Regions from separate parts of the Micromonospora sp. M61 genome, predicted to be linked through region 2. Evidence: predicted binding sites of a transcription regulator. Region 2 holds the regulator's gene; the other holds the start of a gene.

Region 1 (9,514 bases), on a different contig from region 2:
CTGTGCGGGCGCTCTCCACCGGGCCACGCCCGATCCGCCGACCCGCATTGATGTACGGGTCCAAAGCCTTGCGCAGGACACCGGCATTCTCGTCCGAGACGTCGATCGTGTAGGCCACGCCGTCGAGACTGAACTCGACCGTCCGGTCTGCCTTCCCACCGTCGAGGTCGTCGGTCAGGACCGTGATTACTTTTCTCGCCATTGCCGATTACTCCCTGTGTGCGGCGGGATGTGTCCAAAGTCTGACCTATCACCCCGGTAATCCGCAACAATATGCGTCCCATTCATTCGGCGCGTCGCGATTCTGTTACCGAGCAAAACCGTGAATCGCGCGCGCTGAAGCGGTCTCATTCGTCGAGGAGGCCGGCGTGCCCGGCGAGGGCGGCTGCCTCCGCCCGGTTGGACACCCGCAACTTGCGCAGCAACGCGGCGGTCATTCGTTTCACCGTCCGCTCCGAGACGTGCAGTTCGTCGGCGATCTCGATGGTGTTGCGGCCGACGGCGATCGCCCGCAGCAGCCGACGTTCCTCGCCGTCCAGGTCGACCGCCGCGGCGCGGGTGGGCCGCAGCATGGCGTGCAGCAGTTCGGCCGGCAGCACCGCCCACCCCTCCAGGACGGCCAGCAGCGGGGGCAGCAGTTCCTCCGGTTCACTGGTCTTCGGCAGGAACCCCTCGGCACCGGCCCGCAGCGCCTCCAGCGCCGGCGCCGGGTCGGCTGAACCGGACATCGCGACCACCCGTACCCGTGGGGTGGTCCGCCGGATCGCGCCCACCGCCCGGATGCCTCCCGGTGGGGGCATGTGCAGGTCGACCAGGGCCAGGTCGGGCTGCCACTGGCTGACCAGCGCCGCGGCGGCTGCGGCGTCGCCGGTCGAGGCGACCACCTCGGCGCGGCCGTCGGTGGTGATGGGGAGCAGCAGTTCGAGGCCGCGGACGAAGAGGGGGTGATCGTCCACGACGACAAGTCGCATGGTGGAGGCTCCCGGCATGTCTGCGCCGTTCCCCAGCGGGTACCGATCATGCGGGTACGCACCGAACGAGGGGAGTCGGGTGGATGCGCGCACGCCACGGTCTGCAGGGCCTGCTGCGAGGGTTGCGCCGGATCGAGCCAACTCCAGGCGAGATGCGACCACCGGTGGCGGATTCGGAGTTGCTGCTGCGGGTGTTGTGCCACGAGTTCCGTACGCCGATCAGCACCCTGACGTCGCTGACCCGCGCGCTGGCCGACGAGCAGCGAGAGCTCAGCGGCGCCGACCGGCAGGCGATCAGCGAGTTGGCCCGCGACCAGGCCGTCCACCTGCAGAGCCTGCTGCGCGACGCGACCGCCGGCACCGGCGCGCTGGCGCTGGCTCCACAGCCGGAGCCGGCCGTCCCGCTGGCGGGCATCCTGCGCGAGGCCGCCGCGCTGGTGCCGGGCGGTCGACGGCGTGCGCGGGCCACCCGGCGGGCGGGCGCCTGCCCGGTGCCGGCCGGACGGACCCGCCAGGTGCTGGTCAACCTGGTGGAGAACGCGCTGCGGCACGGGCCACCGGACGGGCAGGTGGGGCTGTACGCCACAGTGCGTGGGCCTGGCCTGAGCGTCCTGGTCACCGACGAGGGACGGGTCGACGACGCGTTGCTGTCCGCGTTGCGCCGCCCGGCGCCGGCGGTGGGGATGTCCGGGCTGGGGCTGTGGATCGTGCGGCAGCTCCTCGTGCCGGACGGGGGAGCGCTGCGGGTGCACCGACTGCGACCGCGCGGCGTGGCGCTGGAGGTGCTGCTGCCGACGGTTCACCCGCTGCGCTGACCCCAGCGGGACATGGGTTGGCCCGGTCGGGTCACCGAGGCGGGAACGGCACTCTCTACCAGTTCCCGTCATGAGGGGGTCAGATGTTCAGCCATGTGAAGGACCTGCAGTTCGAAGCCAAGCCGGACGGCCCGGATGCCGCGTTCGCCCGTCGCCTGCAGGAGGTGCTGGGCGGCAAGTGGGGTGAGATGACCGTCGCCAACCAGTACCTCTACCAGGGCTGGAACTGCCGGCTGCCCGGCAAGTACAAGGACCTGCTGCTCGACGTCGGCACCGAGGAGATGGGCCACGTCGAGATGATCGTCACGATGATCACCCGGCTGCTGGACAGCGCACCGCTGTCGTTGACCGAGGGGATCGCGGAGGATCCGGGGGGCGCGGCGACCTTCGCGGGGTCGAACCCGGCGCACTTCATCCACGGTGGCGGTGGCGCGTTGCCCGCCGACTCCAACGGGGTGCCCTGGAACGGCTCGTACATCACCGCCAGCGGCAACCTGCTGGCTGACTTCCAGCTCAACGTCACGGCGGAGGCGCAGGGTCGTCTCCAGGTCGCCCGGTTGTTCAACATGACCGACGACCCGGGCGTCAAGCAGATGCTGCGCTTCCTGTTGGCCCGCGACACGATGCACCAGAACATGTGGCTGGCGGCGATCGAGCAGCTCAAGGAGGACGGCCTGGAGGACATGCCGGTGCCGGAGGCGTTCCCGGACTCCGGCGACCTCAGCGAGGAGTACGGCTACACCTACCTGGGCTTCTCCTCGGGCACCGACTCCTCCGAGGGACGCTGGGCGTCCGGGCCCTCGCCGGATGGCAAGGGCGAGTTCCGGTACGACGACGCCCCGCGGGCGAACGCCCCGGAGCCGGTGCTGCCGCCGGGGGACCCGCGGTTGTACGGCACCAGTCCGGGTGTGGCCGGCTCGGTCGTGAACACGGTCAAGAGCAAGCTCACCTGAGGTGTCCGGTCGGGTCGCCCGCCGGTTTCGGGCGGCCCGACGGACCGGCCGGAAGAGTGGTCTGGGTCACAGAGCGGAACAAGGGGAACGCTTTGTTACTTGAGCCAGACACGCTCAACTCAACGTGATAGCAGGTGTTCGATGGCAACTCTTCCGGTACTTCCCCTGACCGACGCCGTGCTGCTGCCCGGCATGGTCATCCCGGTGACCCTCGACCCGACCACCCAGGCCGCGATCGACGCAGCCCGGGCCACCGGCGACCGCAAGCTGCTGGCCGTGCCGCGCATCGACGGCGAGTACGGCCCGGTCGGCGTGGTCGCCACCATCGAGAAGGTCGGCCGGCTGCCCGAGGGTGAGCCCGCCGCCGTCATCCGTGGCCTGTCCCGGGCCCGGATCGGCTCCGGCGTGCCCGGCCCCGGCGCCGCACTCTGGGTCGAGGCCTCCGAACTCGACGAACCCGCTCCCGCCGGCCGCGCCCGGGAACTCGCCCGCGAGTACCGCGCCCTGGTGACCTCCGTGCTCCAGCAGCGGGGTGCCTGGCAGGTCATCGACGCGGTGGAGCGGATGACCGACCTGTCCGAGCTGGCCGACTCGGCCGGCTACGCGCCCTGGCTGACCCTGGACCAGAAGACCGAACTGCTCACCGCGCCGGACGTGACCGCCCGGCTGGAGCTGCTGGTCGGCTGGGTGAAGGACTACCTGGCCGAGCAGGAGGTCACCGAGCAGATCAACAGTGACGTCCGCGAGGGGCTGGAGAAGTCCCAGCGGGAGTTCCTGTTGCGCCAGCAGCTCGCCGCGATCCGTAAGGAGCTGGGTGAGGACGAGCCGGACGGCTCGGCCGACTACCGCTCCCGGGTCGAGTCCGCCGAGCTGCCGGAGAAGGTCCGCGAGGCGGCCATGCGCGAGGTCGGCAAGCTGGAGCGGGCCAGCGACGCCTCCCCGGAGGCGGGCTGGATCCGCACCTGGCTGGACACCGTGCTCGAAATGCCGTGGGGCACGCGTACCGAGGACAACACCGACCTGGCCGCGGCCCGGGCGGTGCTCGACGCCGACCACGCCGGCCTGGCCGACGTGAAGGACCGCATCCTGGAGTACCTGGCCGTGCGCAACCGTCGTGCCGAGCGCAACCTCGGCGTGGTCGGCGGTCGCGGCTCCGGCGCGGTGCTCGCCCTCGCCGGCCCTCCCGGGGTCGGCAAGACCAGCCTCGGCGAGTCCGTGGCGCGCGCGCTCGGGCGTAACTTCGTCCGGGTGTCGCTCGGTGGCGTCCGCGACGAGGCGGAGATCCGCGGTCACCGGCGCACCTACGTCGGCGCGCTGCCCGGTCGGATCGTCCGCGCGCTGCGCGAGGCCGGCTCGATGAACCCGGTCGTGCTCCTCGACGAGGTGGACAAGCTGGCCGCCGGCTACGCCGGTGACCCGGCCGCCGCCCTGCTGGAGGTGCTCGACCCGGCGCAGAACCACACCTTCCGGGATCACTACCTGGAGGTCGACCTCGACCTGTCCGACGTGCTGTTCCTGGCCACCGCCAACGTGGTGGAGTCCATCCCCGGCCCGCTGCTGGACCGGATGGAACTGGTCATGCTGGACGGCTACACCGAGGACGAGAAGGTCGCCATCGCCCGTGACCACCTGCTGCCCCGGCAGCGGGAGCGGGCCGGGCTGACCGCCGACGAGGTGGAGATCGCCGACGAGGCGTTGGCGCTGATCGCGGGGGAGTACACCCGGGAGGCCGGTGTCCGGCAGCTCGAACGTGGCCTCGCCAAGATCCTGCGCAAGGTGGCGGTGACGCTGGCGACCGACCCGTCGCCGGTACGCGTCGACACCGACAACCTCACCCGTTACCTGGGGCGACCGAAGTTCACCCCGGAGTCGGCCGAGCGCACCGCCGTGCCCGGCGTGGCAACCGGCCTCGCCGTCACCGGCGCCGGTGGGGACGTGCTCTTCATCGAGGCGACCAGCATGGAGGGCGAGCCGGGGCTGACCCTGACCGGCCAGCTCGGCGACGTGATGAAGGAGTCGGCGCACATCGCCCTGTCGTACCTGCGCTCCAACGGGCGCCGGTTCGGCATCGACCCGAACGTCCTCGCCGGACGCCGGATCCACGTCCACTTCCCGGCGGGCGCAGTGCCCAAGGACGGCCCGAGCGCCGGCATCACCATGGTGACGGCCCTGGCCTCGCTGGTCACCGGCCGCCCGGTCCGTCCCGAGTTCGGGATGACCGGCGAGGTGACGCTGTCCGGTCGGGTGCTGCCGATCGGCGGGGTGAAGCAGAAGCTGCTCGCCGCGCACCGGGCCGGCCTCACTGAGGTGATCATCCCGGCGCGCAACGAGCCCGACCTGGACGACCTGCCGACCGAGGTGCGCGAGGCGCTGACCGTGCACACCCTGGCCGACGTGGCCGACGTGCTCGCCCTGGCGTTGCGCCCGGCCGACGTCAAGACGCTGGACGGTCCGGCGCTCTTCGCGGCCTGACGCTCCGAACACAAGGACCCCCGCCGTCTTTGGAGACGGCGGGGGTCCTCTGCGTACGCGGGGAGAGGTCTACTGTCTCGCTTGAATCTTCAACTACCTCTTCTTCGCCGCGAGGCGTCCCCCTGGAGGAACCCCCGTGAACGTGGTGCTCTGGATCATCCAGATCCTGCTCGCCGTCGTCTTCGCCGGCGCCGGCTTCGCCAAGCTGACCCAGCCCAAGGACAAGCTGCGCGAGATGATGCGGTGGGTGGACCCGGTCCCGCCGACCCAGGTCAAGGCGCTCGGTGCCGTCGAGCTGCTGGCCGCCCTCGGGCTGGTGCTGCCCCCACTCACCGGCATCGCCACAGTGCTCACCCCGCTCGCCGCCACCGGGCTGGTCATCGTCATGATCGGCGGCGTCCTCGTGCACCTGCGCGACAGGAAGAAGCAGGACACGGCGGAGCAGCGTCGTACGGAGCTGCAAGGCGCGATCACCTGCGCGGTGCTGCTCGTGCTCGCCGCCGTGGTGGCGTGGGGCCGGTTCGGGCCGTACTCCTTCTGATCCGCAGCGCCGGCGACCGTCGTACCTCGGCGGTCGCCGGCGGCGTGCTCGGGCCGGCGGTCGCCGGCGGCGTGCTCAGCGCTCGTCGCCCCCGCGGTCGCGGCGCACTGTGGCCTTGCGGCCCTTGATCGTGCTCTGGCGCAACCCGGAGATCACCTCGTCGGCCACCCCCTGCGGCACCTCGACCAGCGAGAACCGGTCGGCGATCTCGATCGAGCCGATGTCCCGACCACGGATCCCGGTTTCCCCGGTGATCGCGCCGACCAGGTCCTGCGGGCGCACCCCGGCGCGCCGGCCCAGGCCGACGAAGACCTGGACGGTGTTGCCGCCGCCGGAGCGCGGCCGGCCCCCGCCCCGCCGGTCGCCGCCCCGGCCGCCGGTCTCCGGTCGACCCTCGCGGGGACCGCGTACCGGGACCTGCGGGATCTCCTCCTCGTCGTCGGAGCCCGGCGACGTCACCTCGTGGGCCAGCTTCACGGCGGCGAGGGCGACCTCCATCAGGTCGAACTCGTCGGTCAGCGTCTCCACGATGACCCGGAACGGGTCGAGGTCGTCCTCGAGCAGGCTCTCCCGCAGCGCCGCCTGGGTCAGCTCCAACCGGCGGGTCCGCATGTCGGCCACTGTGGGGATCTTGTCGATGGTGATCCGCTGGCCGGTCACCCGCTCGATGGTCTTGAGCATCCGGTGCTCACGCGGCTCGGCGAGGGTGATCGCCACGCCCTCGCGGCCGGCCCGACCCACCCGGCCGATCCGGTGCACGTACGACTCCGGGGCGGACGGCACGTCGTAGTTGACGACGTGGGAGAGCTGCTCGATGTCCAGCCCACGGGCCGCCACGTCGGTGGCCACCAGCAGGTCGGCGGTGCCCGCCCGCAGTCGGCCCATCACCCGGTCGCGCTGCTCCTGGCTCATGCCGCCGTGCAGCGCCTCGGAGCGGTAGCCCCGGCCGTTCATCGTCTCGGTCAGCCGGTCGACCTCTTCCCGGCTGCGGCAGAACACGATCGCCGCGGTGGGCGACTCCACGTCCAGCACCCGGCCCAACGCGGCCGGCTTGTGGGCGCGGGTCACGATGTATGCGCTCTGCCGCACCCGCGGCGCCTCGCCCGCGACCGTCGGCTCCCGACCGATCTCGATCCGGACCGGCTCGCGCAGGTGCTGCCGGGCCATCCCGTCGATGCGCGACGGCATGGTGGCCGAGAAGAGCACAGTCTGACGCTCGGCCGGAGCGTGCTCCAGGATCGCCTCGATGTCCTCGGCGAAGCCCATGTCGAGCATCTCGTCGGCCTCGTCGAGCACCACCGTGGCGAGCCCGCCCAGGCGCAACGTGCCCCGGGCGATGTGGTCGAGGGCCCGCCCGGGGGTGGCCACCACCACGTCGACACCGCTGTCCAGTGCCCGCAGCTGCCGCCCGATCGGCTGCCCACCGTAGATCGGCAGCACCCGGGCGCCCAGGTCCTTGCCGTAGCGGTGGAACGCCTCGGAGACCTGCACCGCCAGCTCACGGGTGGGCACCAACACCAGCGCCACCGGGTCACCGCCCTGGCGGTGCGCCGTCATGAGGTTCAGCAGCGGGAGCGCGAACGCCGCCGTCTTGCCGGTGCCGGTGGCCGCCTGGCCCAGCAGGTCCCGACCCTCCAGCAGTGGTGGGATCGCCTCCCGCTGGATCGGGGTCGGCTCTTCGTAGCCGAGGGCGGACAGCGCGCCCAGCAGCTCGGGACGCAGCCCGAGCTCGGTGAAGGCGTACACCTCTTCGGCGCCGGCGGGGGCGGCGTCAATCGGTGCGTCGATCGGTGCGTCGTGCTGTGCAGGTGCGGAACTCATGTGCCAAGCCTTTCATTACGCCGTCCAAGCCGCTGCGCCGACCGCCACAAGAGCGCGATCAGCGCCCCGGGACACCCCCACAGGATCGGCGCAGCAACGCTGAAACTGCTGCCTCCGCGACGCCTGAGGCAGCAGTTTCACCGTTGTTGCGCCGATCCTGCCCGTTCGGCCCGGCGGCCAGAGCCGTCAGACAGCGCCGGTCAGGATCGCCAGGATCATGGTGCCCGCCAGTGTCGTGTCGAACACGCCGCACCACTCGGCGTACCCGCGCGGCACCACCCGGCCGGTGCGGTGGTGGGCCAGGTCCCACCCGGCGTGCGCCAGCCAACCGAGCGCCACCAGCCACGCGGCCGTCTGACCCCCGACCGCGACCGCGACCAGCGTCAGCGCGACCCAGACGACCAGGCCGACCAGTTGGGTGGCGAGCACGCCCGGCCCGCGCAGGGTGCGTCGGACCACGCCGATCAGCAGGTACCCACCGGGCAGCACCAGCATCGTCCACGGGGTGAGCACCCTCGGCTCGACCCACATGTCCACCGTCATCAGCAGCGCCAGCCCGGTCGGCCAGCGGTGGGCCAGCGCCACCATGGTCGGGTGCCGGCGTACCGACACCGGCGTCTCGTGCCGATGGCGCACCGCCACCAGCACCATCGCCGGCACCATCAGCAGGTGACCGCCGAGCATCAGGGCGTCGCCATCGAGCCGGCCGGCCCAGAACGGTACGAGCACCAACAGGAACGGCACGTACATCGCCGCGGCCATCTCCACGACCCCACGCCAGTGGTGCGCCCGGTAGCGCATCCACACCGTCATCCCGACCGTCATGTTCGTGGCCATCACCAGCGCGGCGACGTCCGGCCGGTCCAGCGTCCCGGTGATCCCGAGCGGGGCGCCGGCCGCGTCCCACAGGGGCCCGAGCAGCAGCATCCCGACGACCATCGCCAGCGCCATCTCGGCGAGATGCCACCACAGCCGCCGCGTGCCGGTGCCGGGCGCTGCCGGCATCGGCGCAGGCGACGGTACGACCATGCTGTCCGCGTACACCCGTGTGTTTTCCATGCCGTTGACACTGCCGGTGTCCCGGCGCGGTGGGCAGGCTCGTCCGTCACCGGAATCCCGTGCGGATCGCACGGTCCAACCGTGACATCTCGCACGGGTGGACCGGGCGCCGGGCGGTCCTAGGATCGGTGCGTGGCGAGCGAGGCGGTGACCCCCCGGGCGGACCGCCGGCTGCACCGGGCCCGGCGGGCGACGCTGCTGTCGCTGGCCACCGGCGTGTGGGCGACTGTCCTGCTGCCCACGGCCGGCCTGACGCGGGAGCCGTCCCCCGGCCGCGTCGCGCTCGGCGCGGTCGGGATCCTCCTCTTCGCGACCACCCAGACCGCTGTGCTGTACGCGGCGGTCACCCCCTGGCTCGCGCAACGGTGGCGACGTCGCGCCCAGCTCGGCCTGGTCGTCGTGGCGGCGCTGACCGTGCCGTTGGTGGCCCCGGTCGCGGCCGGGACCTGGCCGACCTGGGCGTGGATCGGGGCCTCCCTGGTCGGGATGGCCCCCTTGCTGGTCCGCCTCCCGGGCGCGCTGGCGGTCACCGCCGGCGCGCTGCTCGTGTCGGCGGCGGTGGCCTGGTGGACCGGCGGGTCCGTGGGGCGGTCCCTGGCCGTGACCGGGGGCATCGGGGCGGGCGTGGCAGCGGTCAACTGGTTCCAGGTCTGGTTCTGGGACCTGCTGGTGGAGGCTCGGCAGGGTCAGGCCGCCCAGGCCCGGCTGGCCGCCGCCGAGGAACGGCTGCGCTTCGCCCGTGACGTGCACGACCTGCTGGGGCACAGCCTCACCGTGATCGCGCTGAAGGCCGAACTCGCCGCGCGGCTCGCACCGGTCGACCCGGAGCGGGCCGGGCGGGAGGCCGCCGAGGTGCAACGGTTGGCCGCGTCCGCGCTCGCC
Region 2 (22,208 bases):
CCTGGCTGGTGGCCCCGTCGCCGAAGTAGGCGATCGCGGCCTCGCCGTCGTCGTTGCCGATCTTGCCGTCCATGGTGATGCCCATGGCGTAGCCGGTGGCGTGCAGGGTCTGCGCACCGATGACGATCGTGTACATGTTGAACTTGAACTCGTTCGGGTCCCAGCCGCCCTGGTCGACACCGCGGAACAGGCCCAGCGGCATGATCGGGTCGATGCCCCGGCAGTAGAGGACGCCGTGCTCCCGGTAGGTCGGGAAAGCCATGTCCTGCGATCGCAGCGCCCGCCCGGAGCCGACCTGAGCGGCCTCCTGGCCGAGCAGGCTGGCCCAGAGGCCCAGCTCGCCCTGGCGCTGGAGGGCGGTCGCCTCGGCATCCAGCTTGCGGACCATCACCAGATCGCGGTAGAGCCCGCGGTATTCCTCGTCGGTGAAGTCCACGCGGTACACGGTGCCGTCCGGCCCGGTGGCGCTGTCGATGCGCTCGCCGTCGGGGGTGAGCAGCTGCACCAGCTCCGGATTACCGGCCGCGCCCTTCTTGGAGCGGGGTGCAGGCCGCCTGCTGCGGGTGGTGCCCCCGGGGTCGCCCTTTGCCATCGGTCTCTCCCTGTCGTGTCTGCGTCGGCACCGGGGGGTCACCCGGCCGCGCAACTCGTGCGCCTGCCCGGCTGCTGCCGGGCCGGTTCCTGGCGGCCGCGCCTAGCCCCGGTGGGGGTTGCCGCACGGCGTGATCCGGGTTCTGGCCGAACCCGGATCGGGAGTGCCGGCGCTCAACCGCGCCTGCCGCGAGGGTGCGCGGAGGTCACGGCTGCGTTGCCGTCGTGCTCCATATTCGCAGAGCAGGTGAGCGCGCCCACAGTACGCCTGCCCCGCATTCCGACCGCCCACGCTTTGCCATCGTTTGTCGCCATCATGCTGGCCTGCGTTTCGAGGGCGATCCGGCGATGATTCGTCACCGTTCGGTCAGCACCGCGTGTCGACACGCGGTGGAGGTTGGACGACGGAGCGTGACTACGTAAGGCTGATTACCGCAGGATCGCGCCTATCGAGTTATTTGCCGGCTTCAGCGCCGGCGGCGTCCATCCATGTCCTCCGACGGCCGACGACAAGGGGTGTGCGGTGCACGAGCCAGGTGATGGTCCCGGCACACCAGCCCTCGGCCGGCACCGGTCCGCGGGCGGTTACCGCAGGGTGGTCGGCGTGCACCGTGCTCCCGGCGCGGGTGGCCCCACCCGGGGTTACCTGCTCACCGTCGCGCTGCTGGCCGGCACCGCGTCGATGCCGATCCTCGCCGCGATCAGCGCCGGCTCGGCCACCCCGGGCAGCACCGCGCTGCCGGACAGCAGCATCCCGTTCATCCCGACCCCGTCGGTCGGGCCGGTGCTGATTCCGCTGCCGATGACCAGCCAGCCGTCAGTCCCACCGCCCGGCTCACCCAGCGTCGGCCCCACCAGCGGCTGGCTGCCCGCCGCTCCCCGGCGTACCCGGGAAGGGCCTGGGTCGGGGCCCACAGTGACCGACCCGGGGCCCGCCCCGCGGGCGCCGCACCCGCCGGTGGCGCCGAAGCCGCCCCGGGGCACCTCACCGGCCGTCCCCCCGTCGTCGCCGACCGGTTCGCCGACCGACCCCGGTCCGACCGACCCGGACCCGACCGACTCGCCGGGCCCCGATCCGACTCCGACCCCCAGCCCGACTCCGACCCCGACGTCGACGCTGGATCCGTCGCCCACGCTGGATCCGTCGCCGACGCTCGACCCGACGCCCACGCTGACTCCGACCTCCACGCTGGAGCCAACCGCCACGCCGACGGACGCCTCGACCGCCACCGCCGTCCCGACCTGCACCCGGTCGGTGCCCGCCACCAGGCCCGCGCCGACCAGCACCCGGTCCGTGCCGGCCACCAGGCCCGCGCCGCCCGCCACCCCCGCCGTGCCGACCAGCCGGCCCAGCCCGTCGGTCCCGTCGTCTCCGACCGATCTCCCGACGTTCGCGGCCGGCCTGGCATCGCTGGCCGGACCGCCGCACCCGACGGTGTCCCCGGCGGTACGGTGACGAACAGGGGCGGCCCATCCGGTGCCGGCGGTGTTCGGCGGTAGGCGCATACCGGAGGGGGTGGCGTGGGCGGCGGTACCGAACTCCGCCCGGTCACCAGCCGACCCGGTCCGGGGCGGCGGATCGCCCGGCTGGTCACCGAGGTGACCGCACCGGCCGTGCTCGTGTCGTTGCTGATCATCACGGTGAGCTGGCACAGCGCGCGCCGTCCGGGTCAGGGCCTCGTCTGGGGTCTGCTCGCCACGATCTTCGTCACCGGCATCCCGTTCGCCTACATCGTCGGCGGCGTACGCCGTGGCCGGCTCACCGACCACCACATCGGCCGTCGGGAGCAGCGCCGGGTGCCACTGCTGGTCGGCCTGGGTTCGGTCGCGGGAGGGCTCGCCCTGCTCGCCGTGCTCGGTGCGCCCCGTCCGTTGCTGGCGCTGGCGGTGGCCGGGCTCGTCGGCCTCGTGGTCGCCGTGTCGGTCAGCCACTGGTGGAAGATGTCGATCCACTCGGCGGTGTCCGCCGGCACCCTGGTCATCCTGGCCCTGACGTTCGGAACGCGCGTGCTCGTCGCCGCCCCGCTGCTGGCGTTGGTGGGCTGGTCCAGGGTGCGACTGAGGGACCACACGGTGCCGCAGGTGCTCGCCGGTGGTGTGCTCGGCGCGCTGATCGCCGCGGCGGTCTTCGGCCCACTGCGCTGAGACCCGCCGCAGACGCCGGCCGGTCTCGCGCGCGCTGGGCCGACCGAGCCGCTGGGCCGAGCCGTTGGGTCGGGCCGAGGCGTTGGGTCGGGCCGAGGCGGGCGGCGTTATGCCGCCCGGCCTCGGGTGTCGTCAGGCCCCGTCGTCGGCCAGGCGGTGCCGGTTCGCCTCGATCCAGGCGTCCAGGGCGGCCGGGTCGTCCGGGTCCACGCCGTCGGCCATCAGCTGTGCCACCGCGGCGGTGGCGGCGCTGCGTCGTTCACCCGTGGAGTAAAGGCGCGCGAACTCCGGCACCATCTCCTCGATCGCCTCGTCGGTGCGCGTGGTCGCCGCCTCGGGCAGACCGCGCTGCCGGGACGCGTACCGCGCCCAGGCACGCAGCACCCGGGGCAGCATCGCGGCGTCGTCCATGTCCAGCACGGCACGGCGGTGCACCCAGTCAAGCAGGAAGAGCCCGGACACCGCCGGGCTCCAGCGCATCGGGTCGGCGTCCGGGAAGGTCGCCGAGTGGTCCAGCAGCAGGCTCAGGCAGAAGTGCAGCGAGGCCAGCTCCGGGCCGTCGACGGAATCCAGCCCGAAGCGGGTGGCCTCCGGCGCGGCGAGGAACCGCCGGACCAGGTCGGTGCGCTCGGCGGCGGAGAGTGGCTCGACCTCCGCCGGGCCGGTCGGGTCGGCCGCGGTGGGCAGCAGCGCCAGCCGGGCGCCGACCAGCGCCCGGTCGGTGGCGAGGGAACCCTCGCCGGGCAACTCGCTCAGCTCGTCGGTCACCGCGAGATGGCGGGCCACCTCGCCACGGAGCTGGGCCGGATTCTCGGTGCGGAACCAGGTCAGCTCGTCGTCCGCGCACATCTGGCGGACCTGGTCCAGGATCCGTTCCGCCGGCCCGCCGACGAAGATGTCCTTGGTGATCCCGATGTTGTGGTCCACCAGGGCCACCAGCGCGTGCTCCGAGCCGCCGGACGCGTCGTCGTAGGCGAAGGTGGCGAGGTAGGACGTCTGGTCGCCGTAGACGTCGCCGTACGCCCACGTGCCGGTGAGGTGCACCCGACCGAGCTGACCGGCCCAGGTGGGTGCCTGGCTGCCCGGACGCACCCGATCGGTGCCCTCGGCGTCCGGGACGAGCGTGGCGAAGACCTGCCGGATGGTGGTCGCGGCCGCGACCCGGCGACGGGCGGTGGCGGCGAGAAACCCGGTGACGAACTCCCGTACGGCGGTGTCGCGGTCGGTCTCCGCGATCGCGTAGACACTGCCCAGCAGCGCGCTGCCGAGCATCTCGGCGTCGAGGGCGGACTCCAGCTTGGTCACGTCGCGTGCGGCGTGCAGCACCGCGTCGTAGGGGGTCTGAGGCGTGGCCATGCTCCGACCCTACGCCGCTCGGGGCGTACACAGAGCGGTAGCGAGCCGTGCGGAGCGTCAGCGGCGGGCGGCGTCCCTCAGCGCGTCGCGTGCCTGCGCGTACGAGCCGAGCACGACCCGCACGGGTGTGAGCACGTACTCCTCGCCCACCCGGGCCACCTTCGCGGTCAGGCGTTGCTCGGCGCGGGCCCGGGCACGCCGCGCGGCCCAGCGCACCACGGGTCGGGTCAGCGCCGCCAGCAGCAGCCCGGCCAGCAGACCGCCGAGCAGCAGCAGGGTCGGCAGTGGCACCTGCCCGACCATCGGGTTGTCCAGCGCGGGCAGGCCGAGTGCCCGCAGCGCGTAGCCGAGCACCAGCCAGCCCAGACCGACCACGGCGGCCAGGGTGACCAGCCACTGCAAACCGCCGACGACCCGCCACCACAGCGGTCGACGGCCGAGGCCGAGGTCGGTGCCGGCGATCGTGCGGTCCAGCGCGTCCGGCAGGTCGCCGAGGCGGGACCGGGCGGCGGCGGTGACCGCGCCGGGCCAGGCGGCGGGCAGGTCGGCGGCGGCCCGGTCGGCCACCGCGCGGATCGCCAGACCCAGGGCGGAGCGTTGGGCGGCCGTCGGATCCGGCACGGAGGTGGCCGCGACCAGGCTTTCCGCCGCGTCGGCCCCCGCGTCGGCCGGGCCGGGCAGGTGCAGCCGGCGCAGCGGGTCGGGTCGCAACCGGCGCCAGCCTCGGACCAGGGGCCAGCCGGTGGCCGCGACGGCCCGGTGCCGGTACGCCTGCTGCACCGCCTCGGTCACCGCGGGCACGCCGGCAGCTCCGGCCAGCGCCCGGTTCAAGCCGTCGACTGTCGAGTCGTCCGGCCCACCGGCCGGTCTGGCCGAGCCGACCAGCTCGTCCAGCCCGGCGACGACCGTGTCGACGTCACCGGCGAGCCGGCGCAGCGCGGCCTGCCGCTCGGCGACGGTCCGCTCCAGGGCACCGCGCAGCCCGACCATTCCGGCCGGGTCGATGGCGGTGGTGGACAGCAGGGGCACACCGGTCAGCCCGTCCGTGTCGAGCAATCGGCGCAGGTCGTCCAGGACCCGGGGCACCTCCGCCGGGGGCAGCCGGTCGGCCTGGTTGAGCACGACCAGTGTGACGTCGCGGTGCCGGTGGAACTCGCGCAGGTAGCTGTCGTGGATGACCCGGTCGGCGTACTTCTGTGGGTCGACCACCCAGACCACCTGGTCGACCAGGCCGAGCAGTCGGTCCACCTCGAGCCGGTGGGACCGCTGGACCGAGTCGAAGTCGGGCAGGTCGAGCAGGATCAGCCCGTGCAGCGCCGTCTCGTCGTCCGCGTCCAGGGCGCTCTCCCGGACGAAACGGTGTCGGGGCAGCACGCCGATCCAGTCGAGCAGCCGGTTGGCGCCCTCCAGTGGGCCCCACACGCAGGCGTGGGTGACGCCGGTGGTCGGCCGACGGACCCCGACCGGCGACAGCTCCAGCTGGGCCAGCGCGTTGAAGAGGCTGGACTTGCCGCTGCCCGTGGCGCCGGCCAGGGCGACCACTGTGTGGTCCCGGGAGAGCGCGAGTCGGGTGCCGGCCCGCTCGACCAGGGTGTGCGCGGGCACCAGCTCCGCGTCCGGCAGCAGGCCGTCGACAGCGGTCAGGAACCGGCGTACCGCGTCCAGTCGGGCGATCAGCGCGTCGGCGTCGACCCGCTGGTCTCCGCGGAACGCCTCGCGTACCCGGCCGGTGATGTTCGTCACCGGAAACCCTCCTCGTCGGCGGCCGGCTGAGTGTTGCCGGCGGCGGACAGGCCGCTGCGGTGCCGGGCCAGCTCGACCCGGCCCGCGGCCCGGCGCAGGCCGTCGCCGGCGTCCGCGGCGGGGCGGGCGTCCGCGGTGCGGCTCAGGAACCGGTCGGCCTCCGCGTCGAGCAGCGTCCGCACCCGCTTCAGCAGGTCGGTGCGGGCCTTGGCGGCGAGGGTACGCACCGCCTGGTCGCCGAAGATCGCCTGGAGTACGGCCTGCGCGGCGACGGTGGTGCCGGCCCCGGTGGCCAGCTCCAGCCCGGTCGGGATGAACGCGGTGGAGGCGAACACGGCGATCATCACGGCCAGCCCGGTGGCGTTGACGGCGTACGCGGCGGTGCGGGCCACGAACCGCTTGTCCCCGCCCTCGACCCGGACCAGCTCCAGCACCCCGCGCTGCCAGTCCCGGACCATCCGTTCGGCGCGTTCGGGCAGGTCGGCGCTCGGGTGGGCGAGCGCCGGTTCGAGCAGGTCGGCGCCCGCAGGGTGTGCCTTCCAGCCGGTGTACGCGGATTCGGCGGCCTCCGAGGCCACCCCGCGCAACAGCGTCACCAGCTGCGACTCGATGGCGTTGCGGAGTTCGACGGAGGGCGCCGGCCGGCCGGTGACGGCGGCCACCACCCGGTCCCGCAGGCGGCCGATCCGTGCCTCCAGGGTGCGGAACAGCTCGCCGGTGCCGACGAACTCCTGCCAGCGGGCGAGCACCTCGCCCCGGAGCAACCGACCGTCCTGGAGCCCCTGCTCGACGGTGCGCTCGGCACCCCGGTATGCGGCCCGGACCCGTTCGTCCAGCCCGTCGGCGGCGGCGAGCTGCTCGTCGGCGGCGTCGGCCAGCTCCTCGACGGCGGGGTGCAGGGCGGCCAGCGCCCCGTCCAGCGTCTGACGGACCACCGCCGCCCGGGCGTCCGCGTCGCCGGCCAGCCGGGCGAACCAGTCGGCCAGCGATGCGGTGACCCCCTCGGGCAGCAACCCCTGCCCGTCGACCCAGGTCTCCGGCAGCACGAACAGCGGCGCCCGGCCGAGGTCCTGTTCGGCGAGCATCTCGCTCAGGTGCGCGGCGATCTCCTCGGTGGCCTCGGCGGGCACCCGGTCCAGCACCATGGCGATCACCGCGCCTCGCGACCGGGCGCTGCGCAGCAGCTCCCAGGGCACCGCGTCGGCGTACCGCGCGGCGGTGGTGACGAAGAGCCAGAGATCGGCGGCGGCGAGCAGTTGGGTGGCGAGCGCCCGGTTGGCGTCGACCACCGAGTCGATGTCGGGCGCGTCGAGGAAGGCCAGCCCGGCGGGCAGGGCCGGCGCGGTGACGAGGTGCAGGGCGCGCGGATCTTCGCTCGGCTCGGTGGTGCGGGTCAGCCCGGGCAGCAGGTCCCCCTGCCGGAACCAGGCCGCGTCGGACGGGTTGCAGACCAGCACCGGCGAGCGGGTGGTCGGTCGGAGCACGCCGGCGGCGCTGACACGGGCCTTGACCAGGCTGTTGACCAGGGTCGACTTGCCCGCGCCGGTGGAACCGCCGACCACCACGAGCAGTGGGGCGTCCAGCCGGGCGAGCCGGGGCAGCAGATAGTCGTCGAGCTGGTCGGTGAGGGCGGTGGCGTTGTGCCGGGCGGACCCGGCGGTGGGCAGCGCGAGGGGATACCGGGTCGCACCGATCGCCTCCCGGAGGCCCGACAGTGCGCCGGGGAGGCTGTCGTCCCCGGTGGTGGCGGGCGGCTCCTCCGCGGCGTCCGGCGGGCCGGTGCGGGATGCGACGGCGGGCGCGCCGGAACGGGTGGCGGAATCGCCGTGCGTCGTCACCGCTAAAGCGTGCCCGACCGATGCAAGAGAAGACAACCGGACGGTAATAACGGGTGGGTTGCGTCGGGTTGACTCAACTCAACTTGACGATTCGCCAACGCGTGGCACTATTGAGTCAAGTTCACTCAACTTGTGGTGGGGCCCGCTGCGGGCGGTGCTCGCCAGGCAGCCGCGGGCAGTGCCCGTCACCTGCACAACCTTACGAAGCGAGGAAGCGAACATGGCACGTGCGGTCGGTATCGACCTCGGCACGACGAACTCCTGCGTCAGCGTTCTCGAGGGCGGTGAGCCCACCGTCATCGCCAACGCTGAGGGGTCGCGGACGACTCCGTCGATCGTCGCGTTCGCCCGCAACGGCGAGGTGCTCGTCGGCGAGGTCGCCAAGCGTCAGGCAGTGACCAACCCGGATCGGACGATCCGGTCGGTCAAGCGCGAGGTCGGCACGAACTGGTCCGTCGACATCGACGGCAAGAAGTACACCCCGCAGGAGATCTCGGCCCGGACGCTGATGAAGCTCAAGCGGGACGCCGAGGCGTACCTGGGCGAGCAGATCACCGACGCGGTGATCACCGTTCCGGCCTACTTCAACGACAGCCAGCGCCAGGCCACCAAGGAGGCCGGTGAGATCGCCGGCTTCAACGTGCTGCGGATCGTCAACGAGCCGACCGCGGCCGCCCTGGCGTACGGGCTGGACAAGGGTTCCAAGGAGCAGACCGTCCTGGTCTTCGACCTCGGCGGCGGCACGTTCGACGTGTCGCTGCTGGAGCTGGCCGAGGGTGTCGTGGAGGTCAAGTCGACCAGCGGTGACAACCAGCTCGGTGGCGACGACTGGGACCAGCGGATCATCGACCACCTGGTCAAGACGTTCCGTGGTGAGCACGGCATCGACCTCGGTCAGGACAAGATGGCCCTCCAGCGCCTCCGTGAGGCTGCCGAGAAGGCCAAGATCGAGCTGTCCGCCGCCACCACCACGAACATCAACCTGCCGTACATCACCGCCGGCGCGGCCGGCCCGCTGCACCTCGACGTGACGCTGAGCCGCGCCGAGTTCCAGCGGATGACGCAGGACCTGCTGGATCGTTGCAAGGGCCCGTTCGAGCAGGCCGTGAAGGACGCCGGGATCAAGATCTCCGACGTCGAGCACGTCATCCTGGTCGGCGGTTCGACCCGGATGCCCGCCGTGACCGACCTGGTCAAGCAGCTCACCGGTCGCGACCCCAACAAGGGCGTCAACCCGGACGAGGTCGTCGCCGTCGGCGCCGCCCTCCAGGCCGGTGTGCTCAAGGGTGAGGTCAAGGACGTCCTGCTGCTCGACGTGACCCCGCTGAGCCTGGGCATCGAGACCAAGGGCGGCATCTTCACCAAGCTGATCGAGCGCAACACCACCATCCCGACCAAGCGCTCCGAGGTCTTCACCACGGCGGACGACAACCAGCCGTCGGTGCTGATCCAGGTCTTCCAGGGTGAGCGTGAGATCGCGGCCTACAACAAGAAGCTCGGCACCTTCGAGCTGACCGGCCTCCCGCCGGCGCCGCGCGGCGTGCCGCAGATCGAGGTCGCCTTCGACATCGACGCCAACGGCATCGTCAACGTGCACGCCAAGGACCTGGGCACCGGCAAGGAACAGAAGATGACGATCACCGGCGGCTCCTCGCTGCCGAAGGACGACATCGAGCGGATGCGCCGGGACGCCGAGGAGCACGCGGAGGAGGACAAGCGCCGTCGCGACGACGCCGAGACCCGCAACGTGGCCGAGGCGCTCCAGTGGCAGACCGAGAAGTTCCTTGCCGAGAGCGGCGACAAGCTGCCCACCGAAAACCGGGAGCAGCTCAACGAGGCGCTCGGCGAACTGCGTGGCGCCCTCGGTGGCCAGGACATCGAGAAGATCAAGTCCGCGCACGAGCGGCTCGCGCAGGTCTCCCAGCAGGCCGGTTCGTTGCTCTACTCGCAGCAGGCCGAGCAGGGCCAGCAGCCGGGCGCCGAGCCTGGCCCGGGTGCGGCCGGCGCGACCGGTGCGACCGGCACGACCGGTGCGCAGGCCGGTGGGGCCGACGACGTGGTCGACGCGGAGATCGTGGACGAGGACGGCAAGAAGTGACCACCGGCCTCGGACGCGTATCCACGGCGAAGGGGATGAGGTAGCCGCATGACGCAGAAGCCACGAGCCGCCGACCCGGCCGACACCGGGTCGACGCCGGGTGGCTCCGCGCCCACGGAGCCGACCACCGGCGACAAGGAGCGGGTCGTCATCCGCAACAACCGCAAGCTCATCGACACGTCGGAGCCTGAGGGCACCGCGGCCGACGCCGAGACCGGCGTACCGGCCGAGGGCCTGGTCGAGGACGCCGAAGTGGTGGTCGACGAGATCGAGGTCGAGGTCAACGCCACCGACGGTCCGGAACCATCCGGCCCGGCGGTGGTGGACGCCCCGGCGCAGCCGGTCGACGGCGGCGGCACGGGCACCTCGCTCGGCGCCGAGCTGGAGGCGCTCCGGGCCGAGCTGGACGAGCGCACCAGGGATCTGCAGCGGGTGTCGGCGGAGTACGCCAACTACCGCAAGCGGGTCGACCGGGACCGCAGCCTGGTGCAGGAGCAGGCGACCGGCTCGGTTCTGGCCGCGCTGTTGCCGATCCTGGACGACCTGGACCGGGCCCGGGAACACGGCGACCTGGTCGGGCCGTTCGGCACGGTGGCGGAACAGCTCACCACCGCGTTGGGCAAGTTCGGCCTGAACGCCTTCGGCGAGCAGGGCGACCCGTTCGACCCGACCCGGCACGAGGCGGTCGCGCACCAGACCTCGGCCGACGTCAGCGAGCCGACCTGCGTCCAGGTCATGCGGCGCGGCTACCAGCTCGGTGAGCGGCTGCTGCGCCCCGCGCTGGTCGCGGTCGCGGATCCGGAATAGTGCGAGACAGTGACCGGGCCGCGAGGGTCGAGAGGGGGTGGACCGGTGAGTTCGAAGGACTGGATCGAGAAGGACTTCTACGCCGTGCTCGGCGTGGACAAGGCCGCCTCCGCGGATGACATCAAGAAGGCGTACCGCAAGGTGGCCCGGGAGTCGCACCCGGACCACAACCCGGGCGACCCGAAGGCCGAGGAGCGGTTCAAGGCCGCGTCCGAGGCCTACAACGTCCTGTCGGACACGGGTCGCCGTCGCGAGTACGACGAGATGCGCTCGCTGTTCGGCTCGGGGGCGTTCCGGCGCAGCGCCCGGGGCGGAGGCCAGCCGGGCGGCATGCCGTTCGACGTCTCCGACATGTTCGGCGGCGGTGGAGGCGGCGACCGTCGCTTCGGCGGAGCGGGCTTCCAGGACCTGTTCAGTTCGATCTTCACCGGTGGCCAGGCCGGTGGGCAGGCCGCACCGCGCGGTCCGGCCCGTGGTCGGGACGTCGAGACCGAGGTGGCACTGGACTTCGGTGACGCCGTACGCGGGGTGACGCTGCCCCTGACGCTGCGCGCCCCCGGAGTCTGCGAGACCTGCCACGGCAACGGGGCCAAGCCCGGCACCCAGCCGCGTACCTGCACGGTCTGCCACGGCGCTGGGGTGACCACCCGCGACCAGGGTGCGTTCAGCTTCTCCGAGCCGTGCCGCAACTGCCAGGGCGTCGGCACCGTGGTCGAGGAGAAGTGCCCGGAGTGCCACGGCAGCGGCGGGGTCACCAAGACCCGCACCATGAACGTGCGGTTCCCGGCCGGGGTGGCCGACGGTCAGCGCATCCGGCTCGCCGGGCGCGGTGAGGCAGGCGAGCGCGGCGGCCCCGCTGGTGACCTCTTCGTGCAGGTCAAGGTTCGGCCGGACGAGCTGTTCGGGCGTACCGGCGACGACCTGACGCTGTCCGTGCCGGTCACCTTCGCGGAGGCCGTGCTCGGCACGGACCTGCGGGTGCCCACGCTCGACGGCGCGGTGACCCTGCGGGTTCCGCCGGGGACGCCGAGCGGACGGGTGCTGCGGGCCCGCGGCAAGGGTGTGGTCCGCCGCGACGGGCAGGCCGGTGACCTGCTGGTCACGTTGGACGTGGTGGTCCCGGCCCGACTGTCGGACGAGGCGCGCACAGCACTGGAGGCGTTCGCCGAGCAGAGCCCGCCGGCGGCCCGGGAACATCTCGACGCTCGGGTGCGTCGGGTCAGTTAGTCCGATGGAGTGGACGCGGAGGTGAGCGGCATGTCGGGCGAGTTCCTCGGTTCGGGTGACCCTGCCTACGAGGCCAAGGTTCTGATGATCTCGGTTGCGGCCCGGATGGCGGGGATGCACCCACAGACCCTGCGCCAGTACGACCGGCTGGGGCTGGTGCAGCCCGGCCGGGCCGCTGGTGGCGGACGTCGGTACAGCGTGCGCGACGTGGTGCTGCTGCGCGAGGTCCAGCGGCTCAGTCAGGACGACGGGATCAACCTGGCCGGCGTCAAGCGGATCATCGGGCTGGAGCGGCTGCTGGAGCAGGCGCAGCAGCGGGTGGCCCGGCTGGAGGCGGAGCTGGACGCCGCGTACCGCCGGGTGGCCGAGCTGGAGTCGCTGGCCCGCTTCCCGGGTCGGGACCTGGTGCCGACCAACCGCACGTCCACTGCTCTGGTCGTCTGGCGACCCCGCCGCATGCCCGATCGCTGACCAACCGCTCACCCGGCGCTGTCTTTCGGCCCGGACCGTACCGGATTTCCCGGCGCGGTCCGGGCCGCTTCGGTTAGCCTGTCGATACGGTCCAATCGGCTTAATACGGACCTACCGGCATGGCGAGGGGGAGCGATGGCGGAGCCGGCGAAGAAGGTCGCCCAGCAGGCGGAAGACCGGTTGGAAGAACTGGCCGAGACCGTCCGCAAGAAGTTCGACAAGGTGACCGAGGGAACCTACCGGGACCGGGTCGTCGGAGGTCGGTTCGCCGGCCGGGACGACCACGGCGGCGAGAAGGGCCGAGCCGAGACGGAACGGCAGCAGGACTGACCGGTGACCGACGTGCGGGCCGGGACCCACGGGGGGTCCCGGCCCGTTCGCTGTCGCTGAGTGCGGGCCGGGACGCTACCTCAGCCGAGGCGGCGGTTCTCGCGGACCAGGCCGCCCTCGCACCAGTCCCGGTAGACGAAGAGATCCGGTCGGGCCAGCAGCACCCGGCCGTTGTGCGCCCAGATCTTCATCAGCTCGTCGCCCTCACGCTCGGCCTGTTCGACGAGCTTGCGGAAGCGACGCTTCGGGTGGGCGCGGAAGTTCGTCCGGATGCCGTCGGCCGCGTAGATGTAGAGGCAGTGCAACGCGAACCGCCGCGCCGGGCAGGACGGGTCCATCGCCAGCTCGAAGAGCGTCAACACCAGTCGATCGCCGGAGACCAGCAGGTCCCAGTCGGGCGGCATCGAAGCCAACGGCACAGAATCAGGCTGGTACGCCCAAGCTCGCAACTCCGCCGGACTCGGGTCGACGGGGTTGGCGAAGCCGTGGAACGTCGATTCCTGCACGCTCACCGGCCAACCTTCCGCTCTCGCCCGCGTTTGGCTGCGCTGCCTGCGGACCCTGGCTGCTGGGGCGAAACGGTAACCTGCCGTCGAGTGCTGCGGTAGTCCCCGTGGGGAGCAATTCAGCAACCGTTGGGGTCGGGGCTGCGCGGTCAGTCGTGGATCGGGACCGGTGCCGCCCGCTGGGCCGCCGCGCGGGTGCGCAGCCACCGCTTGAACCACGGGAAGTCCGGCAGCCGGGCGAGGATCGGCCCGGTCACCACGGTGATCAGGACGTACGTCGCGGCCAGCGCCGCCAACTGCGGCTCGACGCTCCCGGCGGCCACCGCGAGCCCGGCGATGACGATGGAGAACTCACCTCGGGGTACGAGTGCGAGGCCGGCCCGCCATCGGCCGGGTTCCGCGATGCCCACCCGACGCGCCGCGAGGTAGCCGGTGAGCGTCTTCGTCGCCATGGTGACCACGGCCAACGCGAGCGCCGGCAACAGCACCGGCGGGATGTCCCGTGGGTCGGTGACCAGGCCGAAGAAGACGAAGAACACAGCGGCGAACAGGTCCCGCAGGGGGGAGAGCAACTCGGTCGCGTGGTGCGCCACCGGGCCGGAGAGCGCGATGCCGACGAGGAACGCGCCGACCGCCGCCGACACCTGCAGCTTCGCCGCGAGCCCGGCGATCAGCAGGGTCAGACCGAGTACGCCGAGCAGCAGCGCCTCCGGGTCCTTCGCGGACAGGGCGGACGAGATGAGGTGGCCGTACCGGATGGCGACCACCAGCACCAGCAGCACCGTGCCCACCGCGACGGCGAGTGCGATGCCACCGCCGAGCAGACCGGTGCCCGCCAGTACGGCGGTGACCAGCGGCAGGTAGAGCGCCATCGCCAGGTCCTCGATCACCAGGACCGAGAGGATCACCGGGGTTTCCCGGTTACCGAGTCGTCCCAGGTCGGCGAGGACCTTGGCGATCACGCCGGAGGAGGAGACCCAGGTGATGCCGCCGAGCACCAGGGCGGCCACCCAGTCCCAGCCGAGCAGCAGGGCGAACGCCGCGCCGGGCAGCGCGTTGAAGACGCCGTCTATCAGCCCGGCCGGGGCCGCCGATCGGAGGTTGCCGACCAGCTCGTTGGCCGAATATTCCAGGCCGAGCATCACCAGCAGCAGGATGACGCCGATCTCGGCGCCGACCGCGAAGAACTCCTCGCTGGCGGCGAGCGGAAGCAGCCCGCCGTGCCCGAACGCCAGCCCGGCGAACAGGTAGAGAGGGATGGGGGACAGGCCTACCCGGCGGCTGAGCCGACCGAGGACGCCAAGCAGCAGCAGCAGCGCGCCGACTTCGACGAGCAGAGTGGTGGAATCGTGCATCCGCCTCAGCCGTCCGGGTCACTGTCGGCGAGGATGGCGGACACGCCGTCGAGACCCCGTCGGGTCCCGACAACGACCACCACGTCGCCGGCCGCGAAGCGGAAGGAGGGAAGTGGCGAGACGATGACTTCGCCTTCGCGAAGCACCGCCACGATGGAGGCGCTCGTGCGGGTACGCGCCTTGGTGTCGCCGAGCTTCCGGTTGACGTACGGCGACCCGGCCGTGATGGCGATCTGCTCGGTGAGCAGACCGGCGGCCTGCTCGCGGAGCCCGGAGAGTTGACCGAGCATCAGCGACGCGCCGAGGATGTCGGCCAGGGCCTCAGCCTCGTCGTCGGTCAGCGGAATGTCCGACTGGCAGGCATCGGGATCGTCGGGGTCGTAGAGAACGAGATCACGGCGGCCATTGCGGTGGGAGACGACGCCCAAACGGCGTCCTGACTCCGTCACCAGATCGTGGCGTACCCCGATCCCGGGTAAGGCGGTCTGCTCGACACGTACTCGCACCCACCAAGGCTACCGCTTCGTGAACAGAACGCAGATCTTGGAAGCCCTCGGCCCTCCGACCAGCCCCGACACGTCCAGCAGGGCCGAGGGCGGGGCGGGACGTGGCGGTGCCCGCCCCCGGTGGAGCGGGCGCGGGCACCGGGTTCGTCGTGGTCAGCGGAGGCTGGCGAAGAACTCGCGGATGTCGGCGACCAGAACCTCGGTGGCCTGGTGGGCGGCGTAGTGACCGCCGACGTCACCGCGGCCGTCGACGTCGTTGTCGTACGCGGTCCACCGGACGATGTTCGCGTGGTCCCGATCGGCGAAGCGGCGGATGGACTGGAAGTCGCCGGGGAACATCGCCAGCGCGGTCGGCGCGGTGGTCGGCCCGGTCGGTGACTCCTCGGCGTGCGCGTCCTCCCAGTAGAACCGGATCGCCGACGCGGCCGTGCCGGTGAACCAGTAGAGCGCCACGTTGGCCAGGATGAAGTCCGCGTCCAGGCTCTCGTCGAAGAGTTGCGCGTTCCAGGCGAGCAGCCCGACCGGGGAGTCGGCCAGCGCGAACGCCAGGGTCTGTGGCTGCTGGCTGTGCACCTGGTTGAAGGAGAACTTGTTCTCGTAGAACCACTGGAGGTGCTGGAGCGCGGCCTGATCCGCCTCGGACAGCCCGGCGAACTCGGCCGGGTCGCCGGAGGGGAACGAGAAGAGCTGGGTGACGTGGACGCCGAGCACGTGGTCCCGGTCGATCCGGCCCAACTCCGGCGCGACCATCGAGCCGGCGTCGTTGCCGACCGCCCCGTAGCTGGCGTACCCCAGGCGGTTCATCAGCTCGGCCCAGGCGCGGGCCGTGCGGTGCCGGTTCCACCCGGCGCTGCGGGTCGGGCCGGAGAGGCCGAAGCCGGGCAGCGATGGGATGACCACGTGGAAGGCCGGCGCGTCCGGGTCGGTCGGCTCGGTGAGCGGGGCGATCACGTCGAGGTATTCCAGCACCGAGCCTGGCCAGCCGTGGGTGAGCACCAGCGGGGTGGCGTCCGGCCGGGTCGACCGGACGTGCAGGAAGTGGATCTGCTCGCCGTCGATCTCGGTGACGAACTGCGGGTGGGCGTTCAGGTGGGCCTCGACGGCGCGCCAGTCGAAGCCGTCCCGCCACCGGTCGGCGAGGGCGCGGACCCGGTCGCTGCTCATCCCGTACGAGTCGCCGGTGCCGGGCAGGTCGGCGGGCCAGATGGTGCGGCCCAGCCGGTCGGCCAGGTCGTCGAGGGCGGTCTGCGGGATCTCGACGCGGAACGGGCGGATCGCGGTGCCGGTCATCTGAAGCTCCTTCGGAACGGAATGTTTCGTTCTGCAATCAGAGTAGCAGACCGGAATGATCCGTTCCACTGGTAGTCTGAGGCCATGCCGAATCCCCCCGGAAAGACGCTGGCCGGCCGCCGCGCCCAGGCCGCCCGCAACGACGAGGTCATCCTCGAAGCCGCCCGCGCGGTCTTCCTGGACGACCCGAAGGCGCCGATCGCCGCCGTCGCCGAACGCGCGGGGGTCGGCATCAGTGCCCTCTACCGCAGGTACGCGGGCAAGGAGGACCTGCTGCGCCAGCTCTGCCATGACGGGTTGCGCCGGTACGTCGCCGCGGCCGAGGCCGCCCTCGCCGAGCCGGACGACTGGACCGCGTTCAGCGCCTTCCTGACCCAGGTGGTCGACGCCGACGTGCACTCGCTCACCGTCCACCTGGCGGGCATGTTCACTCCGACCGAGGAGATGGGTCGGGACGCGATGCGCGCCAACGAGTTGGCCACCGCCCTGTTCGAGCGGGCCCGCGCCAGCGGTCGGCTGCGGCCGGACGCGGTCGTGCAGGATCTGGGGTTGCTGCTGGAGGCGTGCGCCGCGGTGCGCGTACCCGATTCGGAGCGCACCGGGCAGTTGCGCCGACGCCAGCTCGCGGTGCTGCTGGCGGGTCTGTCCACCGGACCGGCCACGGATCCGCTGCCCGGCCCGGCGCCCGCCGCTGGAGAGTTCGACTGGCGGTGGCGTCGCCGGGAGTGATGGGCATCACGCGCTAAGGTTGAGCGGAATACGCTCAACTCTGGTTGTGTCCAACTCAGTGGACAACGCCGATCCGGGGGAGCCCATGAACACCGAAAGACTCACCACCAAGAGCCGCGAAACCATCACGGGCGCCGTCGCGCTGGCCAACCAGCGTGGTCACGCCACAGTGGAGCCCTGGCACCTGCTGCTGGCACTGCTGGACACCGACGGCTCGACCGCCACCGGCCTGCTGCGCGCCGTCGGGGCCGACCCGACCGAGCTGCGCCGGGCCGCCCAGCGCGCGGTCGACGGCCTTCCCGCCGCCCGCGGCTCCAGCATCGCCGAGCCGACCCTGGCTCGGGAGTTCGTCAACGCCATCGGCGCCGCCGAGCAGATCGCCCGACCGTTGGGCGACGAGTACACCTCCACCGAGCACCTGCTCGCCGGGCTGGCCCGGGTGGGCGGCGCGGTGTCCGGTGCGCTGAAGACGGCCGGTGCCACCGAGGAAGCCCTGGTCGCGGCCTTCCCCACCGTGCGGGGTGGCGACCGCCGGGTCACCACCGCCGATCCGGAGCAGACCTATCAGGCCCTGACCAAGTACGGCGTCGACCTCACCGCCAGCGCCCGGGACGGCAAGATCGACCCGGTCATCGGCCGTGACTCCGAGATCCGCCGGGTCATCCAGGTGCTCTCCCGGCGTACGAAGAACAACCCGGTGCTGATCGGTGAGCCCGGCGTCGGCAAGACCGCGATCGTCGAGGGGCTGGCCCAGCGGATCGTCACCGGTGACGTGCCCGAGTCGCTGCGCGACAAGAAGCTGATCTCGCTCGACCTTGGCGCGATGGTCGCCGGTGCGCAGTACCGGGGGCAGTTCGAGGAACGGCTCAAGTCCGTCCTGGAGGAGATCAAGAACTCCAACGGGCAGGTCATCACCTTCCTCGACGAGCTGCACACCGTCGTCGGCGCCGGCAAGGGCGAGGGCTCGATGGACGCCGGCAACATGCTCAAGCCGATGCTGGCCCGTGGTGAGCTGCGGATGGTGGGCGCCACCACGCTGGACGAGTACCGCGAGCACGTCGAGAAGGACCCGGCTCTGGAGCGCCGTTTCCAGCCGGTGCTGGTCGGTGAGCCGACGATCGAGGACACCATCGGCATCCTGCGAGGGCTCAAGGAGCGCTACGAGGTGCACCACGGCGTACGGATCACCGACGCCGCGCTGGTCGCCGCCGCGACACTGTCGGACCGCTACATCACCGACCGGTTCCTGCCGGACAAGGCGATCGACCTGGTCGACGAGTCCGCGTCCCGGCTCCGGATGGAGATCGACTCCCGGCCGGTCGAGGTGGACGAGATCGAGCGGGCGGTCCGCCGGTTGGAGATCGAGGAGATGGCGCTGGCCAAGGAGCCGGATGCCGCGTCCGCCGAGCGGCTGGAGCGGCTGCGCAAGGAGCTGGCCGACAAGCGCGAGCAGCTCACTGTGCTCTCCGAGCGTTGGCAGACGGAGAAGAGCCACATCACCAAGCTCTCCACCGCGAAGGAGGAGCTGGAGCGCCTCGGCGGTGAGGCCGAGCGGGCCGAGCGCGACGGCGAGTTGGAGCGCGCCGCCGAGCTGCGCTACGGCCGCATCCCCGCCCTCAAGGTCGAGCTGAAGCAGGCCGCGGAGGAGCTGGCCCAGCTCCAGGCCGACGGCGCCATGCTCAAGGAGGAGGTCGGCGCGGACGACATCGCCGCGGTGGTCGCCTCCTGGACCGGCATCCCCGCCGGCCGCCTGCTCGAAGGCGAGACGGCCAAGCTGCTGCGGATGGAGGAGTCTCTGGGCGGCCGGGTGGTCGGCCAGGCCGAGGCGGTCGGCGCGGTCTCCGACGCGGTACGCCGTGCACGAGCCGGAATCGCCGACCCGGATCGCCCGACCGGCAGCTTCCTCTTCCTCGGCCCCACGGGTGTCGGCAAGACGGAGCTGGCCAAGGCCCTCGCCGAGTTCCTCTTCGACGACGAGCGGGCGATGGTCCGCATCGACATGAGCGAGTACGGCGAGAAGCACTCGGTCGCCCGCCTGGTGGGCGCCCCGCCCGGCTACGTCGGCTACACCGAGGGCGGCCAGCTCACCGAGGCGGTGCGCCGCAGGCCGTACTCGGTGATCCTGCTGGACGAGGTGGAGAAGGCCCACCCGGACGTCTTCGACGTGCTGCTCCAGGTGCTCGACGACGGTCGGCTCACCGATGGCCAGGGCCGCACTGTGGACTTCCGCAACGCCATCCTGGTCCTCACGTCCAACCTCGGGTCGTCGGTGATCAGCGACCTGACCCTGGCCGAGGAGCAGCGCCGGGAGGGTGTCCTCGCCGTGGTGCGGTCGCACTTCAAGCCGGAGTTCCTCAACCGGCTGGACGACATCGTGGTCTTCGCCTCGCTGCTGGGTGACGATCTGCGTTCGATCGTCGACATCCAGTTGGACCGGATGCGGCGGCGGTTGGCCGACCGCAGGCTCGGCCTGGAGATCACCGATGCCGCTCGGGACTGGCTCGCCGAGCACGGCTACGACCCGATCTACGGCGCTCGCCCGCTGCGTCGCCTGATCCAGACGGCAATCGGCGACCAGCTTGCCAAGGCGCTCCTGTCCGGCCAGATCCGCGACGGCGAAACGGTGAAGGTGGACCGCGCCACCGAAACCAACACCCTCTCCGTAACCGCCGCCTGATCCGTCGCACCCGGGCCGATCCCGCCTCCGCAGGCGGGGTCGGCCCGACACGTTCTCCGCCCCCACCGACACTCCACCGGGACGCTGCGTAGCTGCCGCATCACCAGAGAATGATTTGTTTCCCCAGGTGCGCGGGGTTGTTACCGTTCCCGCCGACGCACTTGGGGAGGTGGTCGGCATGAATGGTCCTGTGGCGTACCTGGTAACGACGCTGGGGTGTCTGATCGGAGTCGCCGGGGTCGTGGTGGCGGTGGTGGCGGTACGCAAGGGCCGTAAGGCCGCCCGGCCGGCGGCACCCGCCGACCCGTTCCGGGACACCGACAGCGACGCGCTCCGCGGCGACCCGCGCAGGCTCAAGCCCGGCGACATCGTCGAGATCCGCCGGGTGTCGTACGCGGTCCGGGGCTCGGTGCATCTGAACGAGGGTGGCTGGAGCTGGGCCGAGCACCTGCTGGACACCGTCGAGGGCGACAAGCGCTGGCTCTCCGTGGAGGAGGACCCGGACCTGGAGCTGGTGCTCTGGACCGCCGAGCCGGCCGCCACGATCACCCCGGGTGCATCCACCCTCGACTTTGCCGGCCGCCGCTACGCCTCGGAGGAGTCCGGTCAGGCCCGCTTCACGGCCACCGGCAGCACCGGCCTCGACCCCAGTGGCACCCTTCGATACCACGACTACCGGGCCCAGGGCGGCGAACGGCTTTCCTTCGAGGCGTACGGCCAGGCCGGCTGGGAGGTCGCCCGGGGCGAGCAGTTGCACCGCGCCGACGTGATGGTGTACCCGCAGGCCGGACCGGAGGCCAGCTGACGTGTTGGTGAGCCTCCACACCCCGTACGTCGACACCTGCGCCGCCGACTTGAGCCTGGCACTCGGTGGGCCGGAGCGGCCCGCGTTGCACGTCCACGACCTCACGCTGCCCGGGGAGGTCCGGCTGCGGCTGCGCCTGCTCGGCGCGTCCCACCAGGTCGTACTGGCCGAACCCGGTGATGCGGCCGGACTCACCGAGACGGTCGCCTGCCTGCCTGGTCGGCCGCCGCACCTGCCCGGCGCCCTGCATGACGAGGCGGGCGGCTACCGCTTCACCGCCAGCGTGCTGCGCCCCGCCGACGGCGAGTTGCACATTCGGATCGCCGGGCTCCGCGCCGACCTGGCCGGCGACCCGTACGCCCTGGTCGGAGTCTTTCCCGGTGACCCGGACGCGGTCACCGCGCTGGCCGTACGCACCGACCTGCCGCACGGGTCGGTCGGCTGGCGTACCTGGCACGCGTACCCCCAGACCAATGAGCTGGTCCTGACCGAGACGGTGGTGGCACTGCGATGACGTACCGACGCTGGTTCGTGGTGGGCGCGGCGGTGGCCGTGGTCGGCGTGCTGGTCGCGGCCTTCGCGCTCGTCAACGGCACCTTCTCCCCGCGCGCCTACGTGCAGGACAGGTATTCGCGAGCGGCCAGCCGGGACATCGGCCGGCAAGCAACCGCGTACACCTCGTCCAAGTCACCGACCACTGTCGCCAAGGAACTGACCGACGCATGGAAGCCGTCCGACCGGTACGCCGACAGCAGCGGCGTCTACCTGCGCTACGACGACGACTCGGTGGTGATCCTGCCGATCGCCGCCGGCTCGGTGATCCTGCTCGAGGACATGGACACCGCTCACCCCCGCTACCACTCGACCGTCGGGTCGTACTGGGGCTGGGGACGCGGCAGCAGCGTTCGGGGCGGCGGCCCCGGCACCGGCAAGTAGCCCGACACCCGACCCCTTCACCTGGAGCCCTTCCGTGCAGAACCTCGTCACCGATCTGCTGGCCACCCTCGCCTTCGGCGCGGTCGGCGTCGTCCTCATGGGCGTCGGCTACGCGCTGGTCGACCTGACCACCCCTGGCAAGCTCCACGAACTGATCTGGACCGAGCGCAACCGCAACGCGGCGCTGCTGCTCGCATCCAACCTGCTCGGCGTCGGCACCATCGTGGTCGCGGCGATCGTCGCCAGCGACGACGACTTCGCCCTGGGGCTGGTCGGCGCGGCGGCGTACGGGATCGTCGGCCTGGTCATCATGGCCGCCGCGTTCCTGCTGCTCGACGCGGTGACCCCCGGCCGGCTCGGCGAGCTGCTGGTCGACCCGGAGCCGCACCCCGCCGTGTGGGTGTCGGCCGTGGTGCACCTGGCCACCGGCGCGATCATCGCCGCCGCGATCCTCTGATGGCCGGGGGTCCGCGACCGGTCGGTGCCGGCCGGCCGTACCCGGGGCGGTCATGAGCACCGGGGCACCGCCGGTGGTCGACGGCGGCACCGAGGCCCGACCGCACTGGCGGCTGGCCCGCGCGGCGGTGCTGCTCGCGGTCTTCGTCTGCGCCGCCTGCGGGCTGGTCTACGAGCTGGCCCTGGTCGCGCTCGGCAGCTACCTGATCGGCGACACCGTCGGGCAGGCGTCGATCGTGCTCGGCGTGATGGTCTTCGCGATGGGCGTCGGCGCGCTGGCCGCGAAGCCGTTGCAGCCCCGGGCCGCCGCCGCGTTCGCGGTGATCGAACTGACCCTGGCCC

The links. The regulator HspR, encoded in region 2, represses chaperone genes until heat shock. The targets are predictions, from matches to a motif close to TTGAGTNNNNNNNACTCAA.
Region 1: the regulator HspR is predicted to act here: its motif matches at 2,839-2,857, upstream of lon (endopeptidase La).

Annotation. Positions count from the first base shown of each region.
Region 1 covers NZ_JAGPYA010000104.1:253-9,766, forward strand. Annotated here, with positions in the region: gene KBX34_RS31980 (Lsr2 family protein) at 1-202, opposite strand, end outside; gene KBX34_RS31985 (response regulator transcription factor) at 348-971, opposite strand; gene KBX34_RS31990 (sensor histidine kinase KdpD) at 1,055-1,786, shown strand; gene KBX34_RS31995 (manganese catalase family protein) at 1,870-2,739, shown strand; gene lon (endopeptidase La) at 2,881-5,211, shown strand; gene KBX34_RS32005 (DoxX family protein) at 5,348-5,752, shown strand; gene KBX34_RS32010 (DEAD/DEAH box helicase) at 5,828-7,573, opposite strand; gene KBX34_RS32015 (hypothetical protein) at 7,760-8,632, opposite strand; gene KBX34_RS32020 (histidine kinase) at 8,765-9,514, shown strand, end outside.
Region 2 covers NZ_JAGPYA010000014.1:76,348-98,555, reverse strand. Annotated here, with positions in the region: gene pdhA (pyruvate dehydrogenase (acetyl-transferring) E1 component subunit alpha) at 1-592, opposite strand, end outside; gene KBX34_RS10865 (hypothetical protein) at 1,196-2,047, shown strand; gene KBX34_RS10860 (phosphatase PAP2 family protein) at 2,113-2,736, shown strand; gene KBX34_RS10855 (hypothetical protein) at 2,869-4,092, opposite strand; gene KBX34_RS10850 (GTPase) at 4,150-5,835, opposite strand; gene KBX34_RS10845 (GTPase domain-containing protein) at 5,832-7,673, opposite strand; gene dnaK (molecular chaperone DnaK) at 7,894-9,771, shown strand; gene grpE (nucleotide exchange factor GrpE) at 9,820-10,578, shown strand; gene dnaJ (molecular chaperone DnaJ) at 10,624-11,805, shown strand; gene KBX34_RS10825 (heat shock protein transcriptional repressor HspR) at 11,836-12,276, shown strand; gene KBX34_RS10820 (hypothetical protein) at 12,412-12,606, shown strand; gene KBX34_RS10815 (hypothetical protein) at 12,687-13,118, opposite strand; gene KBX34_RS10810 (cation:proton antiporter) at 13,262-14,467, opposite strand; gene KBX34_RS10805 (cation:proton antiporter regulatory subunit) at 14,473-14,973, opposite strand; gene KBX34_RS10800 (epoxide hydrolase family protein) at 15,127-16,263, opposite strand; gene KBX34_RS10795 (TetR/AcrR family transcriptional regulator) at 16,348-16,992, shown strand; gene clpB (ATP-dependent chaperone ClpB) at 17,078-19,669, shown strand; gene KBX34_RS10785 (DUF4178 domain-containing protein) at 19,848-20,474, shown strand; gene KBX34_RS10780 (DUF2617 family protein) at 20,476-20,988, shown strand; gene KBX34_RS10775 (DUF4247 domain-containing protein) at 20,985-21,410, shown strand; gene KBX34_RS10770 (DUF350 domain-containing protein) at 21,445-21,867, shown strand; gene KBX34_RS10765 (polyamine aminopropyltransferase) at 21,920-22,208, shown strand, end outside.